DNA from 3 places in the Lactobacillus sp. ESL0681 genome. Region 2 is predicted to be linked to each of the others. Evidence: riboswitches for the same ligand, from Rfam matches in the RefSeq annotation. Region 2 holds a riboswitch; each other region holds the start of a gene.
The links. Region 2 has a riboswitch for thiamine pyrophosphate ahead of OZX59_RS05765 (ABC transporter ATP-binding protein). Riboswitches for the same ligand answer to the same signal wherever they lie in the genome.

Region 1 (7,733 bases), 180 kb from region 2:
TATCTCAAGTTGAAGTAACTGATGAACATGAAACAGCTTTACTTTCAGAAAATGCATTGAAAATAATACCGCAAAAAATAATTGATAATCAATCGACTGCGGTAGATGCAATTACAGGAGCAACTTTTACTTCTAATGGAATACTTAAGGCAGCTCGATCTGCCTTATCCCAAGCTGGCGCTACAGCAACTGAATTTACTGCCAAAGAACAGATTACTAAGCAACAACATAATATTACGACAGATGTAGCAGTATTAGGAACTGGTCTTGCTGGTTTAGATGCTGCAATTACCGCCAAAGAAGCTGGTGCAGATGTTGTTTTAATAGAAAAAACCGGCCGTCTTGGAGGCAATTCAGTAGTTTCTGGTGGTTTTATGTATGCAACAGGAAGTAAATTTAACAAAGAAGAGGAGAACGATCCAGCTGGTCTGGTTAAATTTTATGAGGACTTTGCTGCTAAAGAAGGCGGAAAGATTGATCATGATTTAATCAAAGAAGTTGCTGAAAATTCTGGTTCGGCTGTTGATTATTATGCTGATAAATATGGGGTAGAATTCACGGCAATGCCGCTAGGTATTTCGAAAAAGCCGAAAACTCATGTTAACCTTGAAAAAGGACCTGTTGCAATTATGGGTCCGGTCATTAAGCGTGTTAGAGAGCTGGAAATACCTATTATTTATGATCAAACTCATGAAAAAATTAAAACCGAAAATGGGCAAGTTAGTGGTATAGCTACTAGCGGTAAATACGCTGATTATGATATTAACTGCAAAGCTGTTGTTATTGCAGTTGGTGGTTTTGATGGCTCGCAAACGGTACGTGACAAGTATGCCCCTAGTGCTCAAGGAACTAGATCGCTTTCAACCCCGTATGATAATGCAGATTATATTGATATTACTAGTAATTTACATGCAGCAACAGAGTTTAAAGATGGTGTCATGGGTATTGTGACTGCTAATTACTTGAGTGTTGATGGTGGTGCCAATGGATTGATTATTACAGGTAAGGCTTTAGCTGTTAATAATTTGGGTAAAAGATTTACTAAAGAAGGTCAACATTATTCATTAATGTATAATGATGCCAAAAAATCTGCTGGTAATAAGTTTTTCTGGATTTTTGACCAAAATAATGCTTCGTATGATGCTGCAAGTCAAATGCCAGAAGCCAAAAAATGTGCTTCATTGCAAGAAGTTGCAAAACTAATTGGGAGTGATTTGCAAACATTGCAAAGAACTGTTGCCGATTATAATGCAGCTGCGACAAATGGCGATGCTGATTTTGGCAGGGATGATATTGTTCCGGTTGCTAGTGATGGTCCTTATTATGTGATAGAGGGCTATCCGACAACAGTAGCTGGCTTTGGTGGCTTGAAGATCACACCTGATGCACAAGTTTTAGATACTAGTAATCAGCCGATTGCTGGTGTATATGCTGCAGGAGAGGCTGCGAGTGGGCAATTATTTGTTCATACCTATCCTGCAACTGGAACGATGTTAACAGTTTGTACAGTATTTGGCAGAATTGCTGGACAAAATGCTGCTGAATATGCTAAAGAATAATTTTACTATGGGAGATTATAAATAATGATAGTTAATAAAAACACTTATTATGATGCTAGTTATGACGTAGTTGTGCTAGGATTTGGGGGAGCTGGAGCGACAGCTGCTCGCTTTGCCGCAGATGATGGAGCTAAAGTCTTATTGGTAGATTCCGCTCCGGAAGGCCATGAAGGTGGTAATACTAGATATGCTGCTGAATTAGTCGGTTATAGCAGCAGCGAAGCTGACTACCGTAAATATTATGAAGGTTTAGCGCAACATTTCGAACTTGATTCTGAAGTCGAAACAACAGTCGTTCATGGAATAACCCACATGAAGGAATACTTCAAAAAATATTTAGGTGTTGACCAGCCAGTTAGCTATAAGACAATTTTGGGGCTACCAGATGATGCAATTGATGCCGATCATCCTGATCTTCCGGGTGCGAAGAGTTATGACATGATTACACTTAAACCGGGAATTTTTAACGCTTCACTTTGGAATGTTTTGCGCCAAAACGTAATTGACCGAAGTGATAACATTGATGTGTGGTATTCTTCGCCAGTTGAACACTTACTGCAGACACCTAATGGTAAAGTGGTAGGAGCACAAATTGAGCGCGATCATGTTTTATTAAATATTTATGCTAAGAACGGCGTTGTTTTAGCAACTGGTGGAATTGAAAACAATCCAGAGAAAATTCAAGATTACATTGGTTCTTATAAATTAATTCCTTTAGGGACACTTTATAATCAAGGTAAAGGAATCGATTTAGCCCATGAAGCGGGTGCTGATATGTGGCATATGTCAATGTATGCTGCTGGGGGGATGCAACAGAGCTTTGCCTTTTATGAACCAGGGATGAAGCGTGCGCCATTTTATATGGGTAATCCAGTCTTTTATACTGGTAGTATTTTTACAGTTGGTGATGATGGTACACGTTATTTCAAAGAAGATCAAGCAGCTCGTGAAGGCTATGTTGAAAATCATGGTTCTTGGTACAAGCCACTTAATCCGATTAAGCCATACTTTGTATTTGATCAAAAGCAATACGATAAGATTAGTGAATTGAAAGACTTCCCTGATAATAAGGCATTAAACTCGGTAATTAAGGCTGATACTGTGGCGGAATTAGCCGACAAAATGGGGGTTACTGCTGAAAAGTTACAAACTACTATTGATGAGTTTAACTTCTTTGCGCAAAAGGGCACTGATTATGCCTTTCATCGCGCACCTGAAACTTTAACAGAGTTTTCTGCTACTGGTCCATATTATGCTACGCCATTGGTGCAAACTATTGGTTGGTCTGAGGCTGGACCAAGACGTAACGCACGGGCTGAGATACTTGATCCTGATCATCAGCCAATTCCGCATTTGTATGGTGCAGGAGAATTGGGTAGTAATATGGCTAATCTATACCAAGGTGGCTCTGACTTAGCTGATTGTTTAATCTTTGGTAAGATTGCTGGTCAAAATGCGGCTCATCCTAAAGATGATGTTGAAGATATTTCTGCAGAAACAGCAGATCATGAACAGCATATTGGTCATCAACCACTATCTTCAGATCTTAAATCAGAAAAGTATGCTGTTGGTCCTAATCAATACTTAGGCAAATCTGATCAAGGTATGGGTGATGAAATTGTGGTTCGCGTAACTGTGGATCAGCAAAAGAATATCAAAAATGTTGAAGTCTTAAAACAAGCGGAATCAGATGATTACGGGCTTAAGGCGATCAAGGAATTGCCACAAGCGATGGTTAAAGCTAATACAGTTGATGTTGATGCCGTTTCTGGTGCATCTAACACCACAAGAGGCTTAAAAGCGGCCGTTAAAGATGCTCTAAGTAAAATTAAATAAAAGTTTCTAGACTAAAAAGTCCTGGTAGTTTAATTGCTATCAGGACTTTTTTTAATCTTAAATAAAGTAATTTTGAATTTTTAAAACCCATTATATAACTTGACTTTTTATTTCGATTTTTATAGCATGAAGTGAGCTTCATATATGTGATTAAATAAGGTGAAACGATGCCAAATTTAGTAAAAAAACTACGATTAGAATATAATTTAACTCAAGAAGAATTGGCAGAAAAGGTTAATGTGAGTAGTCGAACAATTATTTCGATTGAAAAAGGAAAATATAAGCCATCATTAGTGTTGGCATATAAACTTGCTCGTATTTTCAAGCTTAGTGTTGAAGAACTCTTTTGCTTACAGGATTATTTGGGAGAAGAAAATGAGGAAGAAACTAATTAAAAATGCTATTTGCGAAGTATTCTTTTTATTACTGGGCTTAATCGAATTAGCAGCCATCTTTTTTAGTAATGGTTGGGGTCATGAGCTAAAAGATCTTATTTTGGCGGCGCTTGGTTTCTTCATAGCCCTTGGCTATCATATTAACGCCCAAGATATTAAAAAGGGTCACAGAGATGAATTTGAAGATGATGAACGTGATCGATATGTTAGTAACGTTGCTGATGCGCGTGTACTTAAGTGGTTGAACAATATTGTGTTAATAGTGGCTGTTATCTTCGCCTTGTTATATGCTAATTTTAAAGTCGAAACATTTATAGTAATAGTAGCTATGTCAATTTTTTATTGGAATGTTAGTATGATTTTACAAATTATTTTTGGAATCATTGAAGATCGAAAAAATTAATTCGTTTAATTAAAAAAACTTCCAGAAGTAATCAACAACTGGAAGTTTTTATGTTTTGCATTACTTGTGCCAAGGCGCATTGTTCATTGTGGCAACAGTTTTGGCAATATTATTACTTTGGGCAATCATTGAAATAACGGCTGCACCAGCTGCACCAGTCTGGGCAATGGCAGTCAAATCCGTTTCTTTAATACCGCCAATTGCCACAATCGGCCGGGTACTTTCATTGACTAGCGTGGCTAAACCGGCAACGCCAATTTCTGGGTCAGCATCACTTTTGGATGTAGTGGCAAAGATGGGGCCGCTACCGTAATAATCGATACCAGCAATTTGGTTAGCTTGCTTAATTTGAGTGGAGTTGGAACAAGAATAGCCTACGATCATCTGTTCAGCTACTTCAGAGATTACTTGCTCAATCGCAGTATCACTTTGACCGACATGAATTCCTTCTGCATTAACTTTTTTAGCTAATGCAAGATCGTCATCTATAAAGAATGGTACTTGATATGCCTGACAAAGCTCATGCAAATGTTGGGCCATTGGTAAACGCTCAGCTTCCTTTAAGGTCGAATTAGTACCTTTATCACGAAACTGAAAGGCAGTGATGCCGGATTTTAATGCCGTTTCAACTATCTTAATTAGACTTTGTCCTTGTGGAATATCTTGACTGCCGCAAATAAAATAGGCTTGTAAAATGTTAGAATTAAACTTTTTCATGAAATACTCCTAAAATTGTTTGGCCCAATGATTAAGTGGGCCATGATCGTGGCCTACTTGGATCGTGTGCTCGATAGTTGCTGTGACATACTTCTTGGCTATTTTAATTGCATTAGTTAGGTCTTGGCCTAAGGCTAACTGGGAAGTAATGGCAGCAGCTAGGGTATCACCAGTTCCGTGAGTGCGCTTGGTATGGGTGCGCTTGCTACTAGTCCAAAAGCTAGAGCCGTCTGCCAGCAAAGTATAGTCACGCACATCTTCATTGTCCATGTGACCGCCCTTGATGATGACGTTCTTAACGCCCATATCTTGTAAAGTATGGGCTACATCAGGATATTGTTGTTCACTAGTGATTTTCATCCTAGTTAAAACCTCTGCTTCAGGTAAGTTAGGCGTTACTAAGGTGGCTAATGGCAATAGTTCTTTTTTGACTGTTTCAACAGCTTCATCGCTTAGTAGTTGGGCACCGCCTTTAGCTACCATTACTGGATCAACGGTAACTGGGCCGAAGTCGTATTTTTGTAAGTTTACTGCAACTTGGTGAACATGTTCGGCATCGCCTAGCATACCAGTTTTGCAGGCGCGAATATCTAAATCATCAGCTAAAGCTGCACACTGTGCGTCGATCATTTCTAATGGTAAGAGATGGGTAGCTTGTACGCCTAAAGTGTTTTGAGCAGTAACGGCTACAATTACCGCGGTGCCAAAAACTTGTTGCATTTGAAAGGTTTTTAAGTCTGCCATAACACCTGCCCCGCCACTCGAATCTGTACCTGCAATCGTTAGTACTTGGGGAAATGAATTAATTTTTTCTACCATAATATTTACCTTTCTTAATCAAATTTAGCAATTTTTACTAGGTCGGGAACCTGCACTTTAGCTAAAGCATCAATTAATTTAATGCCAAAAGTTCCGGGTCCGAGATCGGATTGTTGGTTAACTAGTAATTCTCCCGTGGCAGAAAAAACTAGTGTAGCAGTCTCGGCTGCTTCAAAGAGGTTGTCACATACCGCCGCAAAAGCTGCAACAATGCTAGATAGCATGTCGCCAGAACCAACGTGGGCTTGGAAGAGTGGACTACCATTATAAACGTGAGCGATTTGTTGACCATCACTAATCGTGTCAACAGCGCCACTGGTAATGACTACGCAGTGATATTTTTGAGCAACTTGCTTAGTGATTTCGTCTAAGTCTCCTGTACCAGAACCGGCGTCGATGCCCTTAGCTTGCCAATTAAAGTTGCCCAAGGCGGCAATTTCGCCAGCATTGCCGCGGATAATATTTACTTGAAATTCTTTTAGCAGTTGTTCTGCAGCTTCAAGACGATAATTAACGGCACCAATAGCAACTGGATCTAGTACAATTGGTTTGTGCTGCTGCTCAGCCAATTGTCCCATTTTTAGCATATGAGCAAGTTCTGTTTGCGTCATAGTACCTAAGTTGATCTGCACTGCATTAGCCATCTTGACCATTTCGGTAGTCTCATTAATTTCTTTGCTCATAATTGGTGAGGCTCCGAGTGCATTTAAACCATTGGCAACGTCTTGGACGGTTACAAAGTTGCTTTCATTTAAAATAACTGGGTTAGCTACCCGTAATTGCTCTAATAATTCTAATTGCATAATATTCTCTCCGTTAAATTCGGTAATAATAAAAAGCCTTGGCACGTTGGGTGCCAAAGCTCAATTAGAGTGACACGTTCCTAGCGTAAGTGTTAACTTACAGGTTCAAAGGGTTTAATCTCAGCTTATCAGCACCCCTCGTGTTGTTGCCATCATTATAGCGGCTTTTGGTAGAGAATACAATAATAATCTCATTTAAATAAGATTAGTCTGATCATGCCAGGAGCTAATAAATTGAAAGTAGTTAAATTTAGCACTATGCTAGGAATACATTTTTATTAAGCAAAGGGGATTACAAATGGATCAGAAATTTTTAGAAGTAATGAAGCATGAGGGCCCGGCGACGATTATTGCCCTTAACGCCCAGCCAGCGGGAATCGTTAATACTTGGATGTCATACATTACAATTGATCAGGAAGATAACCAACTATATTTACCAGCAGCTGGAATGCATAGTATCGAAGCTGACTTTGCTGAAGATAACCATGTAGTGATCACGGTTGGTAGTAAGGAAGTTGAGGGGACAGCAGGTCCAGGTGCTGGCTTTTACATTTATGGTACAGGTAAGTTCCATGCTGAGGGCAAGTATTATGACCAATTAAAAGCTAAATTTCCTTGGCTAAGAAAAATTCTTGAGGTAAAAATTGACCGCATTGAACAAAAAATCTAGCTAACTTAAAAAGCATCCTAATTCAATAAGGATGCTTTTTTGATGCTTAATTATTTTGGAAATTACGCAAAAACTTGGTAGTTTTGTCATTTTGAGGATGATTAAAGAGCTGGTCAGGGCTGCCTTCTTCTGTGATGATACCGTCGCTGATGAACAAGACTTGATCGGCTACGTCGCGGGCAAAGGCCATTTCGTGGGTTACGATAATCATCGTTAAACCTGTTGTGGCTAAGTTCTTCATTACACTTAAAACTTCTCCAACCATCTCGGGATCAAGAGCTGAAGTTGGTTCATCAAATAATAAAATCTCAGGATCCATGGAAATGGCTCGGGCGATAGCTACTCGTTGTTGCTGACCGCCGGATAATTGGTTGGGTCTAGCATCAACGTATTCTGCCATGCCGACTTTTTCCAAATTAGCTAAGGCAATTTGTTTAGCCTCTTCTTTTGATCTTTTAAGGACTAACTCTTGACCTACCATGCAATTAGCTAAGACATTTTTATTTTCAAATAAATCAAATTGTTGGAAAA
Region 2 (7,733 bases):
CATGCACTGCATTGGAATTTCACTTAGGTCTCCTTTGATAGTGTTAATTATTTATCTTAATTCTACTCAAGTTAAACAAATAAAAAAAGCCGCATTACTTTCGTAAGTCGACTTTTATTTTTTATAAATTTGGAACAAACTACTTAGTTTCGTCTGCTTTAGCCTTGTTCAAGAAAGAAACAACAGCTGCAACGTGAGCAACACGCTTCTTAGCGTTCTTCTTGTTCTTAGGTCTTTGGTTTGGTTCACAACCAGTGTTGTAATTTTCACCTTTACGCATAGTACTATACTTCCTTTCAGATTTTCGAAAATCTCACTTAGTTTACCATGTTAAAGCTTTCTAGGCAAGATTTAACCGATTTTAATAAGTAAGATCCAGCAGAAAGTAGGATTTCAAAAAAATAACCTGCCGTAATTGCAGATTATTTATAAAGTTACATCTTTTTAAACTAGCAAGTCTTACCCTCTTGCATATCTTTAGCAGTTACTGACGATGGTTCATATTCATTAATCGAAACTGCACCGTCAATTACGCCACTGTCATCAGCTAAATTCAACGTAGCATCTTTTTCATCAACAACTAAATCGTTGCCTAAAAATTGCATCTCAGCCGGACTAGTATATAGGTCAAGACCAGCATTATTGGTTACCTTTATTGTGAAAGCTGGATCTTTGGCAGCTAAAATAACAAATTGAAAATTAGCTCCAATTGAGCAGGTACCACCAACTTTAGAATATTCATTAGAACCGTCATTTAACGCTAGTAAAACCACCTGACCAGCTTGAACACGACTGTTAAGCTTCTTTTCGGCAGCTGGCTTTAAATTCATTTGAACTTTATCCATAACTAAATCCCCCCTTATCTTTAACTACTAACTAAAGTATAGTATATAATAATATAGGAAAGCAAAGTTCTTGTTTATTAGCCAGACTTCATTATGATTACAAATTTATTATTGCATACAGCAAAAAAAAAGCTCAAAATAGAAGTAATGACTTTAGATGATTGTAACTTGCGAAAGGGGACATTTTATGACCGTCTTGAAAAAAATCGCTAACGACAGAATCTTACAAATTACTGCTGTAGTAACTATAATCAGCCTTTTTTTTGCTAGACCGCGGCTCGAGGACATTAACTTACACACTATATTTTCGGTAGCCGCGATGCTAGTCATTATTCAAATATATGCCTACTTGCATGTTTTAGACGTGCTGGCGTATAAATTAACGAGTATTGCAGATAACACACGCAAACTAAATATTCTATTTACGCTATTAGCTATTATTGCTGGGATGTTTTTAGGTAACGATATAACAGCGCTTACACTAATTCCATTATATCTCAATATTGCAAAAAAGTATAATTTACCGCAAATATTGCCTGTTACCTTAATTGGTATGGGAGCAAACATTGGAGCGGCATTTACGCCTTGGGGTAATCCACATAACATCTTTTTAGTCAGTAAATATTCAGTTAGTGCCCTAAAATTCTTTTCTTGGTCGCTGCCTTATCTGATTGCTTCATTAATTATTGCCTTTATTATTTTTCACTTTATTCCTCGTAAACAGATTCCAATTCAAAAAACTACACCAGTTAAAATAAGTGTTCGACCAACAATCATCACTACAATGGTTTTTGCCTTTTTCTTTTTGGGCGTTTTTAAGGTGGTTAATGTAGCTTGGCCAATGATAGCTGCCATCATTTTGGCACTATTAATCAATCCTAAGATACTACTTAGAGTTGATTATGCTTTATTGCTGACTTTTACCTGTTTCTTTATTTTTATTAGTGATATCCAACAGATTCCGGTCATTGTGACCTTAATTCACACCATGATTAATTCAGAGGGGTCAACTTATCTTACCTCGATTGTTTCTAGCCAGATTATTAGTAATGTGCCAGCTACGATTTTAGTTGGGAAGTTCACGCCGTACGCTGAAGCCCTATTTTTGGGATCAAATATTGGTGGCTTCGGCTCGCCAATTGGTTCAATGGCGAACATGTTAGTTCTAAAAACCTTTACTGAAAATGGGACAGTTTCAAAAGGTGAATTCTTTAAGAAATGGCTATTGATGCAAATCGCTGGTTTAGTTATCTTAACAATTATCGGAGGAATTTTATTACTCATTTAAAACCAGTTCGTTACTATTTCCAAAAAAAGTAGAAGTTAGTTATAATTAGATTAAGCTAGATTAAAAGGAGAAAAATATGTCACCATTAATGTGGATAATTCTAATTATCATTATTCTGTTAGTTGCTATCTATATTACCAGCTATAATTCACTGCAAAAATCTAAGGTATATACTGATGAATCTTGGAGTCAAATTGACGTGCAGCTAAAGCGGCGTAATGATTTAATTCCCAATCTTGTAGAAACCACTAAAGGCTATGCTAAACATGAAAAAAGTACTTTAGCTGAAGTGGTGCAATTACGGAATCAATTGACTGCGATTCCTAGTGATGATCGGGCGCAAGCGTTAAAGGTATCAAACCAGATTTCAGATGCGCTGAAATCAATTTTTGCTTTACAGGAAAATTATCCTGATTTAAAAGCCAACCAAAACTTCATGAAACTACAAGAAGAATTGACCAATACCGAAAATAAAATTGCTTATTCTCGGCAACTTTATAATTCTTCAGCTGCCCTTTATGATCAAAAGCTATTAACTTTTCCATCTAATATGGTCGCACGAATTCATGGCTTCCAGAAAGTCGATTATTTGCAAACAAGTGAAGCCGAAAAAGAAACACCTAAAGTTAAGTTTTAATAATAGGATCAACCATGCTATTTCAACAAATCGCCAGTAATAAGCGTAAAACAGGCTTGATTATGGTGTTATTCATAATTATTCTTGCTTTAGTTGGTTCAGGATTAGGCTATCTTTTTGGTGGGACACCTTGGAGCGGTTTAATCCTTGCCCTAATTGTTAGTGCAATCTATCTATTGATAGTTATGCATGATCCTGCAAATATGGTAATGAATCTCAATCATGCCCAAGAAGTTCACGAATCAGACAATCCAGAATTATGGCATATTGTACAAGATATGGCCTTAGTGGGTCGCGTGCCAATGCCGCGAGTTTTTATTATTAATGATCCTAGCCCTAATGCTTTTGCGACTGGTCGTGATCCCGAGCACAGCGCTATTGCAGTCACTCAAGGTTTATTAACCATGATGAATCGTGAAGAGCTCGAGGGAGTTCTAGGTCATGAAGTTTCACACATTCGAAACTATGATATTCGTCTTTCAACCGTAGCTACTGTTTTAGTGGGCGTTATTTCCTATATTTCAGGTATTGCTAGTCGTTACATCTGGTGGTTTGATGATGATCGCGACAATGATGATCATGATGACAACAAGGCGGTTTTAATATTTAAAATTATTGCAATTTTATTTGTGTTAATTCTCGGTCCATTGTGTGCCAGTCTGGCCCAAATGGCGTTATCACGTAATCGCGAATATTTAGCCGATGCTTCATCAGTTGAACTAACCCGAAATCCACAGGGACTAATTTCTGCTTTAACTAAGATTGAACACAGTGAGCCAATGCAACAGGCTGATCCAAGCAGTCGTGGATTATATATTGAGAATCCATTACATAAGAAAAACTTATTTGACAGCCATCCAGCAACTGCAGACCGAATTAAGCGACTAGAAAAAATGTAATTTTTCACTGCCCGACCAGAGAACTTATTCTTTGATCGGTTTTTTAGTGCAACAAAAATAGCGATTCTGACCGAATCACCATTGATACTATTCTATTTTAAATTAATATTAGCTTGTCTAAATAACTCCGACCTCATCTGAACCGGTGTTTGATGATAATATTCATTAAACTTCTTATAAAAAAAGGATTTTCCATGATATCCCACTAAAGTGATAATTTCCTTAACCGAGATATCTGGTCGGGCAAGCAAATTACGGGCTTCTTGCATCCTTCGCTCATCAACATGTTCGACAAAACTCTTCCCCGTTTTTTGTTTAACTAGGCTTGAAAAATAATTAGGATTTAAACCAAAATGTTTGGCTGCTTCTGCTAAAGTAATATCAGCAAAGTTGGCATCAATATAGCGATCAAGTTCTGTTCCAGCAAATTCCATAGTTGTTGCTGGTGCAGCGTTCAAGTCTTGCTTTCTGATAGTAGTAATCAACAACAATTTTAATTCGGCCGCAATAATTTCTTTAGCAAACAAATTTGCTTGTAGATATTCATCAATTATTTTATTTATTAATTGAACTGGTTCTGATAATTCAGTATTTTTAAGATATAGAAATCGTTGTTGTTCCAATTTCTGTTCCAGCTGCTTGATAATTTCCCGCTCTGACGCAGTACGCGAACCAGTATTTCCTGGGAAATACTGCCCTAGCTTTTGTAAACTAAATTCTAGTTTAACCAACACCCCACTATTTGTTTGCTGTTGTACCTCATATTCGCACTTATTCAACAAAAAAAGCATATTTCCCGGCTTGAGCCGATATTCATAGTTATCGACCTTAATTTTTATTTCACCTGCTGCCACATAAAGCAGTTGATAGCTGCTTGCTTGATAACGATGGACACCAGTATTATGATTTTCAAGTAAAATTGTAAATAGGTCAAAATTTTTATTTCCTGAATTTAACCGTAACTCATTGGTATCTGCTGTAGTTGCATGCAAAATACTGAGTAAATATTGTTCCAGTTTAACTACTGCCATGATTTCACCACCTAATCTTAGTTTATTTTCATAGTTCAATTATATAACAAAAAAGCAGTTTAATGATGAAAAACTAGACAAAGGACATTTTTTCTTGTACAATTTAGCCAAATAACATCGGGGTGCCGTTTGGCTGAGAAGATACCCATTGAACCTGCTATGGCTAATACCAGCGAAGGGAAAATTAACGTTTTTGCGTCGTCGAGTTTTTCCTTGACGACTTTTTATTTGGTGAAAAAATGTCAATCACAACTAACAATCTCTGTTTTTCATATAATCAAAATACCAAAATTCTTAATCAAATTAATTTAACAATCCCAACAGCTAAATTTTCGCTTTTAATTGGACCAACTGGCTGTGGTAAATCAACTATTTTAAAAATTCTTGCTGGTTTATATCCTAAATACGCTGGTCAAACTACTGGAAACGTTGATCTTGATGGATTACAAGCCGGCATGATGTTTCAACACGCTGGTGAACAGTTTACTATGGCCACACCTCGTGAAGAAATCATCTTTGCACTTGAAAATTTACAAGTCTCTCCTGAACAATATTCCCAGCGATTGGCTCACGGTGTAGAATTTACCCAAATTAAGCAGCTACTTGATCAAAAGATTAATACTATGTCAGGCGGTGAACAACAACGGGTTGCCCTCGCTGTTTTGGTCGCAATGGACCTTGACCTTTTTCTATTAGATGAGCCTTTTGCCAGTTGTGATCCTGAAGCACGCAGATTTCTAATTGACAAGCTCGGACAATTACAAACTCAGGGTAAAACTATTATTGTTAGTGACCATCTATTAAATGATTATGCCGGCATTTGCGATTATCTCTTTCAATTCAAAAATGGTACAATCACTAAGCTATCTGATCATGAAAAAGACCAGCTGTTGACACAGGGGCAGACTGCTGCCTCCTACTGCTTCGCTGTCCCAAATAACAAGGCTGCTTGTTTCACCTTAACTAATGTCCAAATTGCTCACAAGCGACTGCTATTACAACAACCTGAGCTTAAAATTGCTGCTGGAAAAACAACTCTCATTACTGGGGCTAACGGTACTGGTAAAACTTCATTATTTAATGCACTCACCAAGATGATCCCTTACATTGGCAGTATTGCATATTATGATCAGGAGATTAGCAAGTTAAGCGCTCGAAAATACTTGCTTAACGTGGCACAAGTTTTTCAAAATGCCACGGATCAATTCTTAAGTGTCACAGTTGCCGACGAAATTGCTTTGAGTAAAAAACAAGGATTAAATCCATTCTTTACCTCTGAAAAAATCAATCAAACATTGAACTATCTTGATTTAGACCAGCACCTAGATCAAGTTGTTTACACACTTTCGGGAGGTCAACAAAAGAAACTACAAATCTTTTTAATGCTACTAACTAATCAAGACGTATTGCTATTTGACGAACCATTAAGTGGATTAGATGAAGCCTCCAGTAAAAAAGTTGTCCAGCTCATGCAAGAAAGTCAGCAAGCTCGCCACCAAACCTTTTTAATTATCAGTCATGATTTACATAACTTAGCCCCTTGGTGCGACTATCATCTAGTCTTGCAACATCAGCATTTGAACTATTCTACTAAGTGAGGTCAATCATGAATCCTAGTTTCAAATTTATTTTAGCGTTAATTATTTCTATCGAAATCTCCATCAAGGTCAGTCTAACCACTAACTTACTAATTATTTTATTTTGCATTGGTTACTTGTTAGTTCACCACACTACGATAAAAAAACTACTAACTTTGCTACTTGCACCATTAATTGCTGCTATCACCGTTTTTGCTACTTTATACTGGTTTACCACCCAGCCAAATCTTAATAATGCTTTGAGCCTATCAAGTCGAATTTATGTTTATACGCTCTCGATTGCCTGTGTTAGCTGCAATACTAGTGCTGAATCATTGGCACGTTCATTTGAACAAAATTTTAAGCTGCCAAGCAAATTTGCTTATGGTGTGCTAGCCGCTCTTAATATTATCCCTTTAATGAAGCATGCGGTTAAACAAATCCGAACTGCTGGTATGATGCGCGGTGTTTATCTGAGTTTTTGGTCACCAGTACTTTATTTTAAAGCCATTCTGGTTGCCCTTAATTCAGCCGATAATTTGGCCCAAGGAATGGAATCACATGGATACCGCGAAGGCGGTCAGCGTTCTATAATTGTACCAATCACAGTTAAACGCGGTGATTGGTTATGGAGTATACTTTTACTCTGTTTAACGAACCTCTTCCTCTTTACATTGAAATAAGCAAAAAGACAACAGTTTAATTCCTGCTGTCTTTTTGCTAGTTATCAACCTTTTAATCCCGTGACTGCTTTTGTCCCCATTCTCTATTTTCCTTAACAAAGATCTGCAATAAATCTACAGCCTCCATCTTCTTTCGGAAAAATAGTGGTAACTCTGCAATTACCAGTTGGTCCACTTCTGCTACACTACGATACTTCGGATTAGTTATGGCAGCTTCAAGATTGTCTAAATAAAAGTATTCAAAAAATACTTCTTGTTTATCATAAGTTGTATACCAATAAGCCCAAACAACAAAATTACCACAATTAGAAATATCATCAGCCAAGTTGTTAGCCAACCCAACATAATCAAAGTCAGAATATTTATCTACCATATAATCACCTTTATTCTTTTAAACTTATATTTCACAATCACTATTATTACATTATATCTACTGGTATTTACTTATCTGTTAATAATACTTCCACTAGCTTCATTGTTCAACCAAATTTTTGATTAAGCAACTTGCAATTAACCATCAGTAATTCAACTACTTATGATATGGACTGCCACTATTAATCATAAAACCACGATAAATCTGTTCAATTAGGACCACCCTCATTAATTGGTGCGGCATAGTCAACTTACCAAAGCTGAGCAAACTATCGGCACGCTGATTCACTGCCTGACTAGTCCCCAGACTACCACCTATCACAAAAGTTAGCGTTGAATGTCCATAAGTAGCCAAGTCTTGCAATTCATGGGCAAACTCCTCACTACTACGTTCTTTTCCC
Region 3 (7,733 bases), 570 kb from region 2:
CAGAGCATGGTGAATTCGCTAATTATGATACTAATTTTAAGAAGGCTAATGAATGTTTAAAAACAGCACAAAATGTTCATTTGAAAATAATTAGTTCTGAGGCAGATCAGAAAAAACTACCGTTTAGTATTTTGCTGGTTCATGCAGAAGATCAAATGATGGCTGCAGAATTAATTCGTGATTTAACTCCCAATATTGTTAATACTAACAAGCAGTTGGTTGAATTAAAGGAAAAACAAAAATAATTTTATTTATCGTATAAAGGAGGCAGAAATGAAATTTAATTCAGAAAAAATTTCAAGCGTAATGGCTGCAATAGCTGGAAATAGGTATATGTCGGCTATCTCAAATGGGATGGCCGTAATTATTCCAGTTTCAATTGCCAGTTCTATTTTTACCTTGATTGCACAGATTCCGTTGCCGTTTATCAAACAAAATATTGCTGCTTTTCAATTACCGGTTACTTTTTCAATTGGTTTAATGGGATTGTATGCATGTTATTCAATTGCTTCGCACTTAGCTAAGTCATATAAGCTTGATCGTAATTCTAGTAGTACAATCGCTGTGATGGTGTATTTAATGTTGACTATTACTCCTGGTACTATTACACCTGAGATTGCTAAGAAGACTGGAATTGCTGCAGGGACAGTTTTTCCAGCCCAAAACTTTGGATCATATGGCTTATTTACAGCTATGTTTGCAGCAGCTGCTTCAGTTTGGGTAATTCACTTTTTTAAAGAGAAAAATTTAGTTATCAAAATGCCTGATGGTATGCCGCCAGCAGTTTCAAGTGCGTTTACTTCATTAATTCCAGCCTCTGTCTTAATTATTGCAGCGTGGCTAATTAAGGCTGGCTTACATTTTGATTTAAATCAGGCCTTACTTGATTTGTTGTCACCATTAGCACAGTTTGGTAAAGATAATTTGATTTCAGTGCTGGTACCGATCTTTTTTAATTCTTTATTTTGGTTATTTGGTGTGCATGGTGCAATCACTTCGACACCTGTTTATCCATTTTGGTATCAACATTTAAATGCTAATATGGCAGCCGTTACACACGGTGCAACGGCTGCAACAGTACCACACTTTATGACAGAACAATTATTACAATTCTTTGTTTACATTGGTGGTGCTGGGTCTATTTTGGCACTCTGTATCTTAATGGCGTTCTTTTCTAAATCTGAAATGGGCAAGGCCATGGGTAAAGTTGTTTTAATTCCAAGTATTTTCAACATTAGTGAACCAGTTATGTTTGGTATTCCAATTGTGCTTAATCCATATTTTGCGGCTCCATTTATTTTGGCACCAATGGCTGATGGATTGATTACTTGGGCAGCAACAGTAACAGGATTATTAAATAAAACTACGGCGATTGTTCCATGGGTTTTGCCAGGACCAATTGGAGCGTTCTTTGCGACTGGGTATGATTGGCGTGCAATTGTCGTCGGAATCATCAATATTTTGGTCTCGATGCTGATTTATTTGCCATTCTTTAAGATGTGGGACAGACATCAAATTAAGGTTGAAGCTGAAACTGAAGCCGAAGAAGTTGCAGCAGCTTAAATGAAATTTAGGAGGAATATATAATGAAAATTTTATTATCATGTAGTGGTGGAATGAGTTCTTCTCTGATTGCTCAGGGTTTGGAAAAAGAAGGAAAAAAACGCGGTCAGGAAGTTCAAGTTCACGCAACTGGTACAGAAAATGTTGCTGATGACTTGAATGCCAATGATTATGACGTTGTTCTGCTTGCTCCGCAATCAGTTTATCGTAAAAAAGTTGTTGAAGAAGAAGCAAATAATCATGATATTAATTTTGTGATGATTCCACGCAATATGTATAATCCTCTTGCTACTGGTAAATTACTTGATTTAGTCGAGGAAGAATTAAATAAATAGTTCTATTAAATACTAAAAACACTTCAACAAGTAATTTGGTGAAGTGTTTTTAACTTTAATGATTAAATTTTTTATAGGAGACAATCTATGACGATGAGAAATATCGGATTATCAATTTATCCGGATCACAGTAATGAACAAGAAGATGAGCAGTATCTTTTGTTAGGTGAAAAATATGGTTATACGCGAATTTTTATGAGTATGCTTGAAGCTAAAGATGTGGAAGCAACTAAGAAAAAGTTCCAACATATTATTAAGTTTGGTAATAAGCATGGTTTTAGTACTACACTTGATGTGTCGCCACGGATTTTTAAACAACTAGGTGCCTCATATACTGATCTTTCATTTTTTGAAGAATTAGGTGCTTCTGCCATCAGATTAGATGAGGGATTTGATGGGATGACTGAAGCCGCTTTGTCTTATAATCCTGAACATATGATTATAGAATTGAATATGAGTAATAACACCGGGTATTTAGATAATATTTTGAGTTACGAAGCAAACGAACCGTTTATTTACGGTTGTCATAACTTTTATCCACAAGTTGGTTGCGGTTTAGATGATGACTTCTTTATTGAATGTAGTAAAAACTTCAAAAAACATGGTATTCATACAGCAGCGTTTGTTTCTAGTCAATGCGGAACTCATGGTCCTTGGGATGTCAATGATGGTTTACCTACGCGGGAATCGGACCGGTATTTACCAGTTGAAGTTCAAGCTAAGTCCCTATTTATGAGTAATCTAATTGATGATGTCATCATTGGCAATTCGTATGCTAGTGAATCTGAATTGCGCAGTCTTAGTGAATTAGATAGATATAAACTAACTCTTGACGTAGAAATGGTTAAGGATATTAGTGAAGTAGAACAAAAAATTTTATTAACTGAGAATCATTTTCGTCGCGGCGATAGTAATTCCTTAGTTGCACGTTCAACTCAACCACGAGTTAAATATCATGATGATAATCCAGCTCACGATAATGATTGTGAATTTGAAGTAGGGGACATTCTAATTTGTAATGATGATTTTGGTGTCTATAAGAATGAACTACAAGTAGTTTTACAACCACATAGTGATAAAAGAAAGAATAAGGTTGGGGCGATTAAGGCTGATGAATTATCACTACTAAAATATTTACGTCCTTGGACAAAATTTAATTTTGAGTCTAAGTAATCAAAGGAAAAATTAAATGTGGCAAACATTTTTATTAATTATTGGCTTGTTAATTATCTTTTTGCTTGCCAATAAAGTGGTTAGCCAAGTTTATCTTGCTGGACATAAAATTTACAGTGTCTTAGTAGGATTACTTAGCATTTTGTTATTAGCATTTGGAATCATTTATTGTAAGAATTCTATTGGTTTAACTTTGATAGGGGCAGTGTTTGTTTTTGGATGTATTGTTTTTTTAAACTCATTTGATCGCAATATTAAAACCTTTATGCACCGCAAGGATAAACAAGGTACCACTAAGGAAGATAAAGTATAATTTAACTGAAACTTGAAAGCAGTAAAACTAGCCAGATTCCTTATTGAGTCTGGCTTTTTTGGTTCTTAATTATATTTTAGACGCTTCTCTGCAGCTGCTTTTGAATAAATCTTGGCAGTAATTTAATAAAATTATTTATTATCCGCTCGACTTCTGTGGTTATTTCTTCTTTAACTGCTTTTAGGGCACTTAGCAGGTAGACCAATGCTTCTTCAAACGCCAAATCCGGCAACGCATCATTCATCAAATAGAATAAATCCCCAATTGTTCGCTCATCAACTGCTTGTCTCTCTTGCCAAGCCAGCAAGTCATAAGTTAAGGCGGTAATTGCAAAATATCCGCACTGACCATCGTAACTTTGAATTTGTGATTTATCTAAAGCTAGGTATTGCTTAGCTGCTTTAAAGTAGGTTTCTATCTGCCATCTACGACCATAAAGCTGAATGACTTCTTTAGGTTGCAGCTGATATCTGGTGGTAGCCAAGACCAAGTACTTTCCCTTATTACCACGTTTAGTAACATATACTAGTCTGATAGGAAAACTATGTCCTTGATACTCTGCCTCGACTACACAACTATAAAGATAGTCATCTTTGGCTTTCAGCTTTGAGCCAGCTAAGCGTTCATACAAACTTTTTACATCATAAAGGCGACCACGATAGCGGTAGTATACCTTCTTGCTCAACTAAGCATCGAGACACTGTCTAATCCTAACTGCTTTAACTGCCAGAACATTTTTGGCGAGGCAAACCAGCTGTCAAACAGTACATAGTCTGCTGGTACTCCTTCATTGATAGCTTGCTTAAGCAATTCAACCGTGACATCATTCATTTGCCTTTGGGCTTGGGTTCTTCTTCTGCCTGCAATAGAACGATTATCGGTTGTAGTGGCTTTACTGCCAAGCAGATTTTGTTTTTTCTTGGTGGACATCAAAGCAAAATTAACTGGCAAAAAAGTATTGCCGTCACTCCAACCAACGGTCAAGCCACGAAAACCATTAATATATTTATGCTCATTATGATCGTAAACTTTGGCAAGTAATTCAGCTTTCTTAGAATAGGAACGTGCTAGCAAAGTATCATCTACAATCAAAGCTAGTCTTCTACGCTTGTCAATTACCGGTTTAAGTACTTTAATTAGTTTGGCAGCAGCTAAGCAAAGCAGTTTTTGCCAATTGATGCGTTTCATCATTAAGGATATTTCTGCCAGTCTTAGAGGTAAATTCAGCTGGTTGGTCAAAACGATACAGTGATTTACGGGCAAAACGTGATTGGATTAACCATTTGACTACCATGAGCAGGCTAACTAAAGAATGACGTTTAAAATTAACTTGTTTACTTAAGTCAGCTAGACCAATTAATTTTGTAAAAGATGAAATTAAGGAAGAAGTGTCCTTTTCTTGATTGAATTGCGGTATACTGTTCATAACGTAAGAACTCCTGTAACTTTAGTTTTGGTTATTTAAAGTATAACGCAGAGAGGGCTTGCGTTTTTATTTTTTAGGCAAAAAAGCTAGAAATCACGCTCTTTTGAGGTGATTTCTAGCTTTCAAGTTTCAGTAATTTAATATAAAAGAGCTCGCTAAATTTCTTTTTGAAATATTTAGCGAGCTTTTTAGTTGGTAAAGTTGAAGTATTATTTAAAGGTAACTTTTGCGATGCGAACACACCAATCGCTACCATAGACATAACCAGAAGCATTAATAGTTAATGTACCGTTTTTTGGTTCTTGCATAAATGATAGCTTTTCTCCGTTGTCTAACCAGCTGATAGCTTTTATTTCTTTGAAGAAACCTTCAAAAGACCGCAAAGTATTTCCTTCTCCGCCCAGTACCACGTTGTCGTTACCGACGATTTCTAAGTCATGAATAAACAGATACTTATTTTTGTCATTGCCAAGTACCAAATCTTTTTGATTACCATTTGCTTGGACCCTGGCCTCAGGTCGGGTTTTATAGATAGCTTCACTGGCCATCTCTGTCCAATTACCTATTTGTTGCATAATAGCATGATTTATTTCAGGAATTTTGCCACTACCAGTAAGTCCAATGTTGAGCAAAATATTGGCACCAATGCCGCGACAATGCACAATATTTTCTATTAATTCTTTACCGGACTTAAAATCTAAATCATTTTTGGCAAATCCCCAGTGTTTGTTCATAGTAATTGAAGCTTCACCAGCTACATACTTATCATCAAAGCCGTGATTGACTTGGCTGGGTGTTTCTCGTTCATAAGTTACAACATCAATCTCTGAATTACTAATTTGGCCACGTTCTTTAAGACCGGTATTATTAATAATGATAGCTTCAGGTTGATATTTGCGAATCATACCGTAAAGTCGTGAATGTTTCCAATTTGCGTCTTTTTTATCCCAATCACCATCAAACCAAAATCCGCCAATTGGTCCATAATTTTGACATAATATTTTGACTGAATTCAATAAGTAATCAAGGTAATCATTAAAGTTATTCTGATAAAGAGGCGAGTGCCAATCATAAGTTGCCATGTAGAAAAATGGTTTGATATCATATTTGTTACAGGCATTTACAAATTCTTTAATCAAATCACGGTGAGCTAAACTATGTATTGCGTCAAATGTTGATAAGCCTTTAGTGTCGTATAAGAAGAAGCCTTCATGATGCTTAGTAGTTAGGACAATGTATTTGGCGCCCATCTGTTTAGCAGCAAGGACAATTTTATCGGCATCGAAATTTTCTGCCGCAAAGGAAGCAATTAATTTTTCGTATTCTGCTTGATCATGTTGATGAATATATTCCGTCCATTCGCCTTTAGCAAGTTGTGAATATAGCCCCCAATGAATAAACAAACCAATACCCATGTCTTCGTAATTTTTAATTCTTGTTGGAATTTTGTTCATTTTTCCTTTTCCTTATCATAATAGCATTGCCTGTGGTATACTATACGAAAATATAGTATGTCACTAGGGGTGCTTAATAGCTGAGAAAAACCCTTGGAACCTGAACAGGATAATACCTGCGTTAGGGAAGTGTTTAATAATTAAGCATTATTGTACTCCTAGTTGACTTTTTTAAGAAGGGCTAGGAGTATTTTTATGTTTACCAGATCATCAAAATGGAATGTTAAATCAATAATTTTGATTGCCTTAATTGGTATTATTATGGGGGTAGTTTATACTTATGGCTTTAATTGGGCGTATAACCTGGTTAAAATGGCTTTACTGCCAACAGGTTTTGCCCCAGTGACAGATACAGTATTTGCTGGCCTATGGCTCATGGCGGCACCATTAGCAATGTATTTTGTCCCTACAAGTGGTTCCGGAACAATTGGTGAAACATTAGCTGCAGTTGTTGAGATGGCAATTGGGGGCCAGTGGGGAGCCATTACAGTTATTTCTGGAATAGTTCAAGGAGCAACTAATGAGATTGGTTTTTTTCCTAAAAAAGAACGTTATCAAAAATTTTCTTGGACTAGTGTCTTGATTGGCGCTTTCTTTGCCGGACTGGGGTCATTTGTCCCAACTTACTTTTTATATGGTTGGAACAAATACAGTATGACTTTACAAATTACAATGTTCATTACTAACATGATTTCGGCTTTGGTATTTGATGGCGTTCTAGTTAAATTAATTACCAATCTTTTCGATAAGGCGTTAAAGCCAAAGATAATTTAAATATTATGCAAAAATTCGTTAATAAAAAAGTTGAGCGTAAAAACTCAACTTTTTTATTTTCGATTTAAGACAGCGTGTACTTTGGTTGTCAGCATGTCGATGGCGACATCATTTTCCCCACCTTCAGGAATAATGATATTGGCATAGCGTTTAGTTGGTTCAATAAACTGATGATACATCGGCTTAACGGTCTGCAAATATTGTTCAATTACTGAGTCGATTGAGCGTCCACGTTCTTTAATATCGCGTTCTAATCGGCGAATAAAGCGAATATCATCGTCTGTATCGACATAAACCTTAATATCCATCAGATCGCGAATATCTGCGCTAGCTAAAACTAAAATTCCTTCAAGAATAATGATATCTGCAGGTTCAATGTGAATGGTTTCTTTGCTTCTAGTATGATCCTTAAAGTTGTAGATTGGCATTTCGATTGCCTGATAGTTAAGCAAATCGTTGATCTGTTTTTTTAGTAGTGGGATATCGAAGGCATCAGGATGATCATAGTTAATTTTCATGCGTTCAGCCATTGAAATATTAGTATTATCCTTGTAATACGAATCTTGAGCCATAATCAAGACGTGCTCATTTTCAGCCATTTGTTCAACTATTTTATGGGCAATAGTAGTTTTACCACTACCAGATCCACCAGTTATGCCAATCACGACAGGTTTTTCAATTTTAGACATCTAAGA

Region 1: linked by a shared signal. The riboswitch ahead of thiM (hydroxyethylthiazole kinase) and the one ahead of OZX59_RS05765 (ABC transporter ATP-binding protein) in region 2 are both predicted to bind thiamine pyrophosphate.
Region 3: linked by a shared signal. The riboswitch ahead of OZX59_RS08570 (ECF transporter S component) and the one ahead of OZX59_RS05765 (ABC transporter ATP-binding protein) in region 2 are both predicted to bind thiamine pyrophosphate.

Annotation. Positions count from the first base shown of each region.
Region 1 covers NZ_CP113943.1:1,388,487-1,396,219, forward strand. Annotated here, with positions in the region: gene OZX59_RS06635 (FAD-binding protein) at 1-1,559, shown strand, start outside; gene OZX59_RS06640 (FAD-binding protein) at 1,584-3,395, shown strand; gene OZX59_RS06645 (helix-turn-helix transcriptional regulator) at 3,563-3,790, shown strand; gene OZX59_RS06650 (hypothetical protein) at 3,771-4,193, shown strand; gene thiE (thiamine phosphate synthase) at 4,254-4,910, opposite strand; gene thiD (bifunctional hydroxymethylpyrimidine kinase/phosphomethylpyrimidine kinase) at 4,920-5,729, opposite strand; gene thiM (hydroxyethylthiazole kinase) at 5,744-6,532, opposite strand; TPP riboswitch at 6,593-6,681, opposite strand; gene OZX59_RS06670 (pyridoxamine 5'-phosphate oxidase family protein) at 6,831-7,202, shown strand; gene OZX59_RS06675 (amino acid ABC transporter ATP-binding protein) at 7,249-7,733, opposite strand, start outside.
Region 2 covers NZ_CP113943.1:1,204,263-1,211,995, forward strand. Annotated here, with positions in the region: gene OZX59_RS05730 (HNH endonuclease signature motif containing protein) at 1-23, opposite strand, end outside; gene OZX59_RS05735 (hypothetical protein) at 140-280, opposite strand; gene OZX59_RS05740 (iron-sulfur cluster biosynthesis family protein) at 450-845, opposite strand; gene OZX59_RS05745 (SLC13 family permease) at 1,033-2,133, shown strand; gene OZX59_RS05750 (LemA family protein) at 2,210-2,770, shown strand; gene htpX (zinc metalloprotease HtpX) at 2,785-3,669, shown strand; gene OZX59_RS05760 (helix-turn-helix transcriptional regulator) at 3,762-4,700, opposite strand; TPP riboswitch at 4,809-4,898, shown strand; gene OZX59_RS05765 (ABC transporter ATP-binding protein) at 4,940-6,298, shown strand; gene OZX59_RS05770 (energy-coupling factor transporter transmembrane component T) at 6,307-6,960, shown strand; gene OZX59_RS05775 (hypothetical protein) at 7,013-7,333, opposite strand; gene rlmH (23S rRNA (pseudouridine(1915)-N(3))-methyltransferase RlmH) at 7,490-7,733, opposite strand, start outside.
Region 3 covers NZ_CP113943.1:1,773,521-1,781,253, forward strand. Annotated here, with positions in the region: gene OZX59_RS08535 (PTS lactose/cellobiose transporter subunit IIA) at 1-245, shown strand, start outside; gene OZX59_RS08540 (PTS transporter subunit EIIC) at 274-1,563, shown strand; gene OZX59_RS08545 (PTS fructose transporter subunit IIA) at 1,587-1,898, shown strand; gene OZX59_RS08550 (MupG family TIM beta-alpha barrel fold protein) at 1,986-3,071, shown strand; gene OZX59_RS08555 (hypothetical protein) at 3,088-3,384, shown strand; partial or broken gene OZX59_RS08560 (transposase) at 3,461-4,810, opposite strand; gene OZX59_RS08565 (alpha-L-fucosidase) at 5,020-6,264, opposite strand; TPP riboswitch at 6,320-6,409, shown strand; gene OZX59_RS08570 (ECF transporter S component) at 6,460-7,038, shown strand; gene udk (uridine kinase) at 7,092-7,727, opposite strand.